Regions from separate parts of the Arthrobacter sp. NPDC057388 genome, predicted to be linked through region 2. Evidence: predicted binding sites of a transcription regulator. Region 2 holds the regulator's gene; the other holds the start of a gene.
What was found. Region 2 encodes HrcA, which represses chaperone genes, less so after heat shock. Its sites were predicted from a motif close to TTNGCACTCGNNNNNNNCGAGTGCNAA; they were not measured.

Region 1 (6,050 bases), on a different contig from region 2:
TGCCGGGTCCTGGTATGGCCACGGTGAACACGGATGTCAGGATCGCATCGGGGGTGAAGGAGGCGTGGGAGTGATGGAGGAAGGACGGCCGGTTGCGTATACGGCACTCGAAAGAGGAACGCCTGTCATATCCCGGTCAGGCCATGCTTTCGGCACGCTGGACCGGGTCCTGGACGACGGCAAGGGCTCCATTCTGCACGGCATCATCGTCAGAACCGGCCACGGACCCCGTTTTGTGGCGCGGGACTCCATTGAGCAGATGACAACCACGCAGATCCATTGTTCACTCACCGATGAACAGGCCAGGAATCTGCCCCACGCACCTTCCGGCCGGCCTGCAGGAATCACTTCATGGATCTCCCGGAACAGGACAGGCCGCCCGCCCAAGACACCCTCCTGACGATGGCACCCGCTGACCTGCCCGTCCGGCTTTCAAGCAGCCGGGCCGGCAGTTCATCTAGGGCCGGCAGTTCATCTGACGGGTGATAAACCTGGAGTTCGGCCGTGCCTCAGCAGGGCTGACTTTTGGCCTAATCCTTCTCTTTGTCCTGATGGGCGGAAGTGCGGGCGCGCTTGAGCTGCCGCCGTAGGCGTGCGTTGTCCATTTCCAGTTCAAGGACCTTCGCGACGCCGGCGAGGTTGAGCCCGTCGTCCAGGAGTTCAGCGATGCGGCGCAGGACGGCAAGGTCGGCTTCGCTGTATTGGCGGGTTCCGCCTTCGGTCCGTTTAGGGGTGAGCAGGCCGCGGCGTTCGTAGAGGCGTATGTTCTGCTGGCCTGTTCCCAGCAATTCTGCCACCACGGAAATGGCGTACAGGCCGCGCGCGTTGCTGCGTTGGTTCGTCATCTGCTTTCCCGTCACATGGCTGGTTCTTCCTCTTGCACCAGTTTGGCACTGGTGCTATAAGAAATCTATATCCACCGTCACACATAGCCAGAGGGTGGGTAGCCAACCTACATGCTGAAGGGAGTGGGAAATGATGCTAATCCGTACTGACCCGTTCCGTGAGCTGGACCGGCTCACACAGCAGGTCTTCGGAACAGCAGCCCGTCCGGCGGCCATGCCGATGGACGCGTGGCAGGAAGACGGGGAGTTTGTGGTGGCGTTCGACCTGCCCGGGATCTCGCCGGACGCCGTTGACCTGAACGTCGAACGGAACGTCCTAACTGTCCGGGCGGAGCGCCGGGACGCCACGCAGCCCAATGTTGAGCTCGTGGTTTCCGAGCGGCCTCGCGGTGTCTTCAGCCGCCAGGTCATTCTTGGCGACACCCTGGACGCGGATAACATCAAGGCCAGCTACGACCTTGGCGTGCTGACGCTGCGGATCCCGGTTGCCGAGCAGGCAAAGCCACGCAAGATCGAGATCGAAAGCAAAGGCCAGCAACAGCAGATCGAAACCTAGCCCCCCGCGGTCCACGCGACGGGCGGCCCCCGGACCCCGATTTCGGGCAAAACTCCGGGGGCCGCCCCTGGCGGCTGGCCGCCAACCTGTAGTCACGACCCTGCCCCGCCGTTCCGGCGGCAGGGGCGGCGGCGGGAGTTCACGATGACCGTACCTGTCCCGGACCATTACGCGGTGCTTCACGTTCCCCGTGGCGCATCGCCGCAGGAGATTGCGCGCGCCTACCGGGCCCTGATGCGGCGCCACCACCCGGATGTGGGCGGCGTGGACGCCGTGCCTGCGGAGCTGCAGCTGATCATGGAAGCTTTTTCCGTGCTCCGGGATCCCCGGCGCCGGCGCGCCTACGACCGGGAAGCCGCCCGGGCCAGGCGTTCCGGTCCCGAGACCGGGCAAACCCGCCAACCGGGCCAGCAGGGAACAGCGGACGTGACTCCGTCGTGGCCGCGGGAAGAACGCCGGTACGGCAGCCCCCAGGTGATCCCGGTCCGCGTGGTCCGGCGCCGGGAACCGCCGCTGCGTGTCACCCCGGTCCGGTGGGAAAGCGGCCCGTGGGCCTGACCGTACGCACGCATCACATTCTGGAGAGGAACCCATCACGATGAGCGACTGGCGCCGCTACGACTCACACCTGATCCCGGCCTTCCACGAGCGCTTCGAGGAGCGCTGGGGCAAGGGCACTGCGCCGTTCCTGGATCCCGAGGCGCATGAGGAGCCCCTGCCGCGGGCGCAGTGGATAAATCCGGCCACCGGCGCCGCCTTGGCCGTGGTCCCCATCTGGACGGACGAGGAGGACAGCCAGCACCGTTCGTTTGGGGTGTTTTATCTGCCGCCGGCGGGGGACATCTGGATGCTCCGGCCGGGCTTCACCGGCTTCCTGGAACCGGCCGCCGACGACTTCGAGCACCTGGTGGCGCTCCGGAACGACGCGTTCCGCAAAGCGGTGTCCCATGCGAATGAGTTCCTCTTCGGCCCGCCACCGCTGGTGGACTGAGCCTACTCGGACGCCTGGCCGGTGTGCACCGGAACGGCACCGGCGACCAGCGTGCCTTGCGCGGCGGCGTGACGCAGGTCCAGGCCGCCGGAAGTGATGACGAGGTTGTCCCCGCTGATGACCAGGGCGTGGTCGCTGCCGCGCGCGGCATCCAGCCACAGGTCATCATCGGGGTTGCCGGAGCGGAGCTGATCCCGGAAGAGGAGTTTGCCGCCGATGCTGAAGGTCAGCAGCCCCTCGGGTGAGACTGTGATGCTGCAGCTGGCCGACGTTTCGACGGCGTCCTCGACGATGCCATCAAAGTCCGGGCTCAAGGCCAGCTGAAAACCGTGAAAGAGCAGAACCGAGACCAGGGCCGAGGTCAGGTCGCCACCGTCCTCGCGGAACGCCACCACCGGGACCAGGGTGTAGGCCAGTACCGGCACCGGCCGTTCCTGCCCGCTTCCGGACTCCTGCGTCAGGACCATCCGGGCAGCCACGGGGGTGAGTTCGCTCGGAACCCACTGGCTCCGCTCAACGCTCAGGCCAGGGTCTCCTTAAACCGGCACAACTTCCTCCAAATGAGGGGCGGTGGCGTGGTTTCCCGGGTCGCGGGTACCGGGAAACCACGCCGTCACCCTGGCCGCCGCTGCTACGCGCTGATCTGCTGCTGTGCGCCCTGTCCGCTGGTGATCTCGATCTTGCGGGGCTGGGCCTTGGCAGCAACCGGAATCCGCAGCGTCAGCACACCGCCGTCGTACCCGGCTTTCACATTGTCGGCATCCAGCGCCTCACCCAGAACCAGCTGACGGCTGAAAACGCCCTGCGGCCGCTCACCGGCGACGAACTCTGCGCCTTCGGGGGCTCCGTTCTTCCGCTCAGCCCGGACGGTCAGGACGTTCCGCTCCACATCAACATCAATCGATTCCACGTCCACGCCCGGCAGGTCAACCGCGACCACGAACTCGTTCTCTTCCCGCCATGCATCCAGGGGCATGGCGGCCGGGTGTGCGGCGGTGCCCAACACCTGCTGGGCCAGCCGGTCCAGCTGGCGGAACGGATCATTCATCATCAACATCACATACCTCCTTGGTAGTTGGTTATGGGCAGTATCTATATCCGCTGATATAGATTTTTTAGCACTTCTATTGATAGGATGCAAGGGGCCGCGGACCCGGCCGCCGGAAGCGGAAACAGGGCCCCATTTCAGGTTATGGACGAGGTCGTCAGCGCTGCCAGGCATCTCCAAAGATGGACTGTCCTGTCAGGGCCGCCGACAAAAGCAGTAGCGATTGAACGACGCTCGCTATTTGCCAGCAACAGGGGCTTGCAAGGACTGCGACGCGGATGGTGCCTGCCGAGGCTGGCACGGGAAGGGCACCGGCCGCTGGTGTACGGCCGGTGCCTCTTTTGTTTGCTTGCTGGTGTCTGTTAGCGGGTGCCGGTGGTGAAGCTCCAGGCCGTGCTGGCCATGGGGGTGCCGGCTGCATCCCGTACTGCGGTGGGTCCGCCGGTGATGGTCACCGTGTACCTGGTGCTGGCAGCAAGGGTGGCTGCCGGGTTGAGGATCCACTGGTTGGTGGTCCCGTTGCGGGTGACAGTGGCGGCTACGGCCGCGCCGGTGGCGGCGTTCTTCAGGGTGAAGGTGGACGTGCTGACACCGCTGACGGGCTTGCTGAACGTTGCCGTGACGTTGGCCGTCCGCAGCACGCCGGTGGAGTTGATGCCGGGAGCCCTGGAGGTCACCGTGGGAGCCGAACTGGTGCTGAACCGCCAGCTGGTCGAAACGAGCGGGTGGTTGGCCAGGTCGCGGATGGCGGCCGTGCCGCCGGTCAGGGTGGCCGTGTAGGAGGTGCTCGGGGTGAGCAGGGCCGTTGGATTCAGTGTTGCACGGCGGGTCGCCTGGTCGTAGGTCACCGTCGCCGGGATGGTGGTGCCGGCGGCGTTTTTCAGCGTGAACGTACTACCGGAGACGCCCTGGACGAACTCGCTGAAAGTGGCGGTAATGTTCGTGCCGGTACCCGCACCGGTTGTAGCGGCTGCGGGTGCCCGGCCGGTGATCGTGGGAGCCACCGTATCCGCAGGGCCGATCTGTATCGTCCGGCTGGCGACCGCGCTGACATTGCCGGCTGCGTCCGTTGCCCTGACATTGAATACGTAGGTCCCGTTGCCCTGGGCATCCCACGTCTTCGGAGAAGCGCAGGTGGGGTCCCAGTCGGTGTTGGTGGGCAGCAGCTGGCATTCGAACCTGGCGCCGGCCTCGCTGCTGAAGTTCAGCGTAGGCGTGGTGTCCAGGCTCGGCGTTGACGGGAACGGCGCAATGACCGAGGCCACAGGTGCGGCACTGTCCACGGTGAACGTCAGCGTCGGAGAGGTCAGGAACTGTGGAACGCCGGCCGGCACAACACCCGTCAGCGGGTCCGGAACGTACGCCGGGTTCGCGGTCCGGGACTGAATCCTGTGGACACCTTGGCTCAGGGGGGCCAGCCGGGCGGAGTAGCTTCCGCCGGCAACGGTGGTGGCCACGGGGGTCGCCGCTCCATCCACGACGAGCTGCACCGGTGCGGTGCTTCCGGCGGGCACGGTGCCGGTGAGGGTGGGTGCCGTGACGTTGGTGATGTTGTCCGTGGCGGACCGTCCGCTGTCACTGGCTGCCGCCAGATCCGGGGTGGAGGGGGCGCCGTCGGATCCTTCGGCTATCAGTCCCTGGACCGTGAAGGTGTTGACGGTGAGGGTGTTGATCCCGGGACCGCCGGCATTGGGACCGGTGATTACGACGGCGTTCGTGCCCGAGGGTGCGCCGGTCACCGTCCGTGCCGTGTTGATGTCGCCCAATGTTCCGGGGGCGGCGCCCACCTGGCGGAGGAAGGTAGCGGTGCTGCCAGCTTTGTAGTCACCCAGGAAGGCTGCTCCGACGCCTGCCCAGTCGCAGGGCACCGTCGGGCTGGGCGCGCAGACGCCGGAGTCGATGGTGACCCTGATCCTTCCCACCGCGGGATTCTTGGGGTCCGGCTCCGAGGTGAACGTGTTCACGCCGTACGGGTGCGTGATGGTGTAGGAGGTGTTCGGAAGGATGTTTTCGACGATGAACCGCAACCGTCCGAATCCCATCTGCTGACCGGGCTCCACCACGCCGTTGGTGTGGGCGCCTTCCAGCGCCGCCTCGTAGAGGCGCAGGTTTCCGCTCGAAGCCTCGGCGTTGAACCAGAACGCCTCCTCCGGGAAGTTGTCCGGATACGATGCCGGCGCGGCCGGGTCCGGCGGCTCTGAGAGGCAACCGGCACCGGCCATGTAGCAGAGCTGCAGCTTCACCGTCCCGTCGGAAAACCAGGTGGGAAAGCCGTTGGACGGATCCACGGGACCCACTCCGGCAGTCGAGGCGCTGGCCGGCACTGCCGCGAGCGGGGACAATGCAGCGGCCAGCAGGGCAGCGGCCGCAACAGAGGCGAGGCCGCCTCTGGCCGCCGTTCGGTTACTCAGTTTCGTAGACACTTTTGACTCCTTTGATGCTCAAGATGGCCCCCAGAACCTTCCAGGCCAGGTCAGGAAGTCGTCCCCAACCACCGCAACCATCGCCCGTGCACCTTGCACGAAGGTCATGTGCGCACAACCCGGAATGGCCCCCGCAGCCACCCCTGCAGGGGGACCCGGCCCAAGAAGCCATATTCTGCGGGGTTGG
Region 2 (6,050 bases):
GCACGATTTGCGGACCCCGATTCCGGCGTCGCCGGGCACCCAACTCTGCCTCCGCCGTCGGGCGTTTTCTTGATCGAACCTTGAGCCAAGCCCGATCTGCCCTTGATCGGCGCCGGTCAGAATGGTCGAAGACCGCACCAGGAGGTGAAAGTGGCCGTGACGAACAGCAATTCCGTGGAGGACAAGCGGGCTCCGCTTGCCGGCTTCGAACTGTCCGATTCCGACAGCGGCCCTCCGGCATCCGGGCATCCTGATGCGCCTCCGGCTTCGCTGGCGGGGGCTGCCGATGTGTTTCCGGTCTACCCCTTCATTTGAGAACGGCCTGCATTCGGGCGCACGTTCAACTGTGGTTCCGGTCAATCCAAATGTTGGCGGCCACAGCTGCCTGCCGATGAGGGCCGGCGGCGACTGGGGGGAGATGCCCGGTCTCAAAGGCACTCGACGCCGCCGGCCTGAAACCAGTCAACACCCGGACCGGCCCGTCGCACACGAGTAGTCCCTACGCGATTCTGCGGCCGCTGCGCTACCCGGTTGCGCAGACGGACCCGGCTACCAGCGTCCCAAGACGTCGCTGGCCACAACGACGCCGGCCGGACCCGCCGTCGATGACCGCAGAACGTGCGGTCCCAGCAGCGCCGTGACCGCACCAGCGCTGCACAGCCGGGTGACCTCGCGGGGACTGATGCCCCCTTCGGGGCCCACGATGAGGAGTATTTCGCTGGGGGCCGCCGCCTCCTGGCGCTCCCCCGCCCAGTTCCCGAGGACGCGCCGCAGCGGCGTGACCGCGTCTTCGTGCAGAATCACGGCGAGGCCGGCTTCTGCCACCTGCTTAGCCAGGGCCTGGGTGTCGACGGCGGGACGCACCTCGGGGATCCAGGCCCGCCGTGCCTGTTTGGCCGCCGCCGTCACGGCGGACTGCCATTTGCCGTGGGCTTTGGTGGCCCGGTCGCCCTTCCACCTCACGATCGAACGTTCCGACTGCCACGGGATCACCGCGTCGATGCCGAGTTCGGTGGCGGTTTCAATCGCCAGTTCATCCCGGTCCCCCTTGGCCAGGGCCTGCACCAGGACCAGGCGGACATCCGGCCGCTGCTCGGTGGTGACGGAAGCGCATTCGACCGTCAGTTCGGCGGGGGCTGCTTCCGTCACCGTTCCGGTGATGCGCCGGCCGGCGCCGTCGGCAATGTCAACCTGTTCTCCCACCGCCAGCCGCTTGACGGTGACCGCGTGCCGGGCCTCTGCGCCGTCGAGAACGAACAGGGAACCCGGAACGGCCGTGTCCAGCGCACCGGCCGGGGTGAAGAATACGGGGTTGCTCACCGCTACAGGTTACCGAGGCGGTCCCGCAGCTTGGCGAAGACGCCGCCGCTGGCCGCGAGCTTGCCCTCGGAGAACTGCTCGCCGCGGAGCTTGGCCAGCTGCCGGAGCAGGTCCTCCTGCGCGGGGTCGAGCTTGGACGGCGTTTCCACCTGCAGGTGGACCTTGAGGTCGCCGCGGCCGTAGCCCCGCAGGTGGGTCACGCCGAGCCCGCGGAGGGTGATGATCTCGCCGGACTGGGTTCCCGCCTTGACGTCGATCTCCTGCTTGCCGTCAAAGGTTTCCAGGCTCAGTTCCGTGCCAAGGGCCGCAGCGGTCATGGGAATGTTCAGGGTCGCGTGGAGGTCGTCGCCCTCGCGGACGTAAGTGGAGTCGTTGTTGACCCGGATTTCCACATACAGGTCGCCGGACGGCCCGCCCGCGGGGCCGGCCTCGCCCTGCCCGGAGAGCTGGATCCGCGTGCCGGTGGCCACGCCCGCGGGGACCTTGATGGTCAGGGAGCGGCGGCTGCGGATGCGGCCCTGGCCGCTGCACTCGTTGCAGGGGTCCTTGATGACCGTGCCGAAGCCCTCGCACGAACCACAGGGAGCGGCGGTCATGACCTGGCCCAGGATGGAGCGGACGGCCCGCTGCACCTGGCCGCTGCCGCCGCAGATGTCGCAGCGTTCCGGGTGCGTGCCCGGCTGGCAGCAGGAGCCTTCACAGGTGGGGCAGGTGACGGCCGTGTCCACTTCCAGCTTCTTGTTGACGCCGAAGACGGCGTCGCGCAGGTCGATCCGGACACTGATCAGCGCGTCCTGGCCGCGGCGGACCCGGGAGGCGGGTCCGGAGGTGCCGCCGGCACCGAAGAAGGTGTCGAAAATGTCCTGGAACGCGAAGCCCTGCCCGGCGTAGCCGCCGCCGAAGCCGTTGTCGGTGCCGTTTTCATTGCCGGTGGTGTCGTAGACGCGGCGCTTCTGCGGGTCGGACAGCACCTCGTAGGCGTGGGTTACGGCCTTGAACCGTTCCGCGGCGTCTTCGCCCGGGTTGACGTCCGGGTGAAGCGAGCGGGCCAGCTTGCGGTAGGCCTTTTTGATCTCTTCGCCGGTGGCTTCCGGGGAGACTCCAAGAACGTCGTAGTGGCTGCTCAAAGTTCGTATCTCTTCCTGGTTGTACTGCCTGTGGTCAGAGGATGTGCGGGGCGTGCGGTCACGGTCCCAGGATCCTCGAAAGGTAGCGGGCCACCGCGCGGACGGCGGCCATGGTGGTGGGGTAGTCCATCCGGGTGGGGCCGAGGATGCCCACCTTGGCGCTGGCGTCCGGGCCGTAGCCGGTGGCAACCACGGACGCCTCGGCCAGCCCGTCGTAGGGGTTTTCGCGGCCGATGCTGACGGCCACTCCCCTCGGGTCCTGGGCCATGTCGCTCAGGAGCCGCAGCATCACCACCTGCTCCTCGAGGGCCTCAAGGACTGGGCCGATGCTGAGGGGGAAGTCCACGTTGGACCGCGCGAGGTTGGCCGTTCCGGCCATGACCATGCGGTCTTCCCGGCTGTTGTGCGCGAGGCCTTCCAGCCCCTTGCCGAGCGCAACCGCAGCCGGACGTTCGGCGGGCGTGCAGCCGGCCACGACGGCGGCCAGGTGCTGGGGCAGGATGGCCACCGGTGTTCCCGCGACACCGGTGAGGAACCGGGTGCGCAGGGCGGCGAGAGTGTCGTCCGACAGATCCTGCCCGGCGTCGACGACGCGCTGGTCGACCTTGCCGGAGTCGGCAATCAGCACGATCAGCACCTTGCGCGGCGCCAGCAGCACGAATTCGATGTGCCGCACCACGGCACGGCTCAGGTGGGGGTACTGCACGACGGCGACCTGGTTGGTCAGCTGGGACAGAAGCCGGGCCGTGCGGTCCAGGACGTCGTCGAGGTCCTCTGACCCCTCCAGCAGTGTCTGGATGGCGCGTTTCTCCGCCGGGGAGAGCGGCTTGACCGCCGAGATCTGGTCGACGAACAGCCGGTAGCCCTTGTCGGTGGGAATCCTGCCTGCGCTGGTGTGCGGGGCCGTAATGAGGCCCTCGTCCTCCAACGCCGCCATGTCGTTGCGGATGGTGGCGCTGGAAACGCCAAGGTGGTGCCGCTCCACCAGCGCCTTGGAACCGACGGGCTCGCGGGAATGGACATAGTCCTCCACGATGGCGCGCAGCACCTCAAGCTTCCGTGGTTCGCTCACAGTCCACCTCCTTCTGGCCTTAACCGTGCCGGGCATGATTCCCGCCCGGAAACGCTGTGGTTAGCACTCGACATGCCTAAGTGCTAACAAGTCTAATATGAGTCGCCGCGTTGTTAGCATTGGTACCGCTCCGGGCGAAATTCCGGGCGCCTGTCCCCCGGGGGCATCCCCGCCGCCGGGGCGGCTCCTACCTGTGCAAATTCCTAATGCGAAGCGGTGAACGAATGCAGTACCAGAACTGGGGCCCGCAGGAGATGGCAGCGCCCGCCAGGAAGAGCCTGCCCGAGGTGCCGGTGGAACGTGGCATGGTGCTCGAGGATGCCCAGTCCGGCTGGGTGGGAGCAGTGACCCGGGTGGAAAAGTCCGGCGGCATGCACGTGGTGGCGCTCGAAGACCGCCGCGGCAAGTCCCGGTCCTTCAAGCTTGGCTTCGGATTCCTCCTGGAGGGACAGCCGATCCGCCTGATGCCGCCGGCCCCCAAGGCGAAGCCCGCAGGCGCAGGAACGTCCGCACGAACAGCGTCAGGTTCTGTGCGCGTGGAAGGGCAGCGCGCCCAAGTGGCCAAGGCCAGCCGCATCTGGGTTGAGGGCAAGCACGATGCCGAACTCGTGGAAAAAGTCTGGGGTGACGACCTCCGGGTGGAGGGCATCGTCGTCGAGCCGCTGCACGGCATCGATGACCTGGCGGCGGCGGTGGCTTCCTTCCGCCCCGGTCCCGGCCGCAGGCTGGGCGTCCTGGTGGACCATCTGGTTCCCGACTCCAAGGAATCCAGGATCGCGGACGCGGTGATGGCCTCCCCCGGCGCTGCCGGAAACGTGCTGATCGTGGGCCACCCGTATGTCGACGTCTGGCAGGCGATCCGGCCGTCGGTGCTGGGGATTCCGCAGTGGCCGGTGGTGCCGCGCGGGACGGACTGGAAAACCGGGATTCTCACTGCCTTCGGCTGGCCGCACGAAACCAAAGAGGATATCGGCCTCGGCTGGCAGAAACTCCTCGGCGCCGTCCGCACCTACGCCGATCTCGAGCCCGCCCTGCTGGGCCGGGTCGAAGAGGTCATTGATTTCCTGACCGTCCCCTAGTCCCCACGGCCACGGTTCACGCCGCTACTTTCCGTGGTTTCAGCGTTGAGCCGCGATTACCCCTACGGCCCGGTATCCTTGGTACGGCGTCACCGCACCGCGGCCCCCGGCGCCGCACCGCAGCACCGCAGCACCAAAGCACGATCGCACCAACGCAAGCTAAAGGAAGACACCGTGGCAGAAGACGCTCGCGACCGCAGGGACACACAGTCCGGCCAGGACCTGCCCCAGTACCATGGCGTACCGGCCAACGCGCTTCCGCTGACCGCCAGCGAGGACCGGCAGTGGGCCACCCTGGCGCACTTCGGCGGCATCCTCGGCTGTGTCCCGGCGCTGCTGATCTACCTCATCTTCCGCGACCGCGGCCCCTTCACCGCGCAGGAGTCCAAGGAAGCCCTCAACTTCACCCTGCCGCCGACCATCGCGGCCTTCGTGGCTAATCTCCTCGTGCTGCTTCCCGTCGTCGGAAACCTGTTTGCCGTCCTGGCCACGCTGATCTGGATCGCGCTCACCTGCTTCGCGGTGTCCGCCGGCGTCCACGTCAACAAGGGCCAGCCGCACCGGTACCAGTACAACCTGCGTTGGATTAAGTAGTCCCCACTCGCCCCCTAGCCTCGCAAGCTCGGCCAGGGAACCCTGCGAGCGTGGGCCCAAACCCGCCCCCAACCTTGCAAGCGCTCGGCCAGGGAACCCTGCGAGCGTGGGCCCAAACCCGCCCCCAACCTTGCAAGCGCTCGGCCAGGGAACCCTGCGGGCGTGGGCCCATTTAGTCGGGCAGGATCCTGCGGACCACGGCGTCCGCCAAGAGCCGGCCCTTCAGCGTGAGGACGAGGCGGCCCCTGAAGACCTGCCCGGGAACCACGAGGCCGTCGGCGATCAGTCCGGCCAGGGCCTTCCTTCCGGACGGCGAGAGGGCGGCGGTCTCAAGCCCCGAGGACAGCCGGGCTTCCAGCATGACCTTTTCGACGCTTCGCGTTTCGGCGTCGAGCGTCTCCCGGCCGGCCGCCGGGGAGACGCCTGACCCCAGCCGCCCGGCGTAGGCGGTGGGGTGCTTGACGTTCCACCAGCGCACACCGCCCACATGCGAGTGGGCCCCCGGGCCAATGCCCCACCAGTCGTCCCCGCGCCAGTAGGCGAGGTTGTGGCGGCAAGCCTGGTCCGGCGTCGCGGACCAGTTGCTGACCTCGTACCAGTGCAGGCCGGCGTCGGTGATCATCTTGTCGGCGAGTTCGTACTTGTCGGCGTGGTCGTCGTCGTCGATTCCCGGGACTTCCCCACGGCGGATCTGGGCGGCGAGCTTGGTGCCGTCCTCAACGATCAGCGCGTAGGCGCTGATGTGGTCCGGCTTGTAGGACAGCGCGGTCTCCAGCGAGAAGCGCCAGTCCTCCATTGACTCGCCAGGCGTTCCGTAGATCAGGTCCAGGCTGACTGCCAGGCCGGCGTCGCGGGCCC

Region 1: a site for HrcA is predicted at 3,508-3,534, ahead of ACFUTU_RS04370 (Hsp20/alpha crystallin family protein). Genes of this name have one in related genera too.

What each region holds. Positions count from the first base shown of each region.
Region 1 is NZ_JBHVBL010000005.1:130,469-136,518, forward strand. Features, by position in the region: gene ACFUTU_RS04345 (MerR family transcriptional regulator) at 531-845, opposite strand; gene ACFUTU_RS04350 (Hsp20/alpha crystallin family protein) at 979-1,401, shown strand; gene ACFUTU_RS04355 (J domain-containing protein) at 1,546-1,959, shown strand; gene ACFUTU_RS04360 (hypothetical protein) at 2,000-2,392, shown strand; gene ACFUTU_RS04365 (hypothetical protein) at 2,395-2,859, opposite strand; gene ACFUTU_RS04370 (Hsp20/alpha crystallin family protein) at 3,024-3,449, opposite strand; gene ACFUTU_RS04375 (Ig-like domain-containing protein) at 3,803-5,863, opposite strand.
Region 2 is NZ_JBHVBL010000048.1:14,857-20,906, forward strand. Features, by position in the region: gene ACFUTU_RS18125 (hypothetical protein) at 151-315, shown strand; gene ACFUTU_RS18130 (16S rRNA (uracil(1498)-N(3))-methyltransferase) at 550-1,320, opposite strand; gene dnaJ (molecular chaperone DnaJ) at 1,323-2,447, opposite strand; gene hrcA (heat-inducible transcriptional repressor HrcA) at 2,506-3,519, opposite strand; gene ACFUTU_RS18145 (DUF3097 domain-containing protein) at 3,744-4,598, shown strand; gene ACFUTU_RS18150 (DUF4870 domain-containing protein) at 4,773-5,192, shown strand; gene hemW (radical SAM family heme chaperone HemW) at 5,365-6,050, opposite strand, start outside.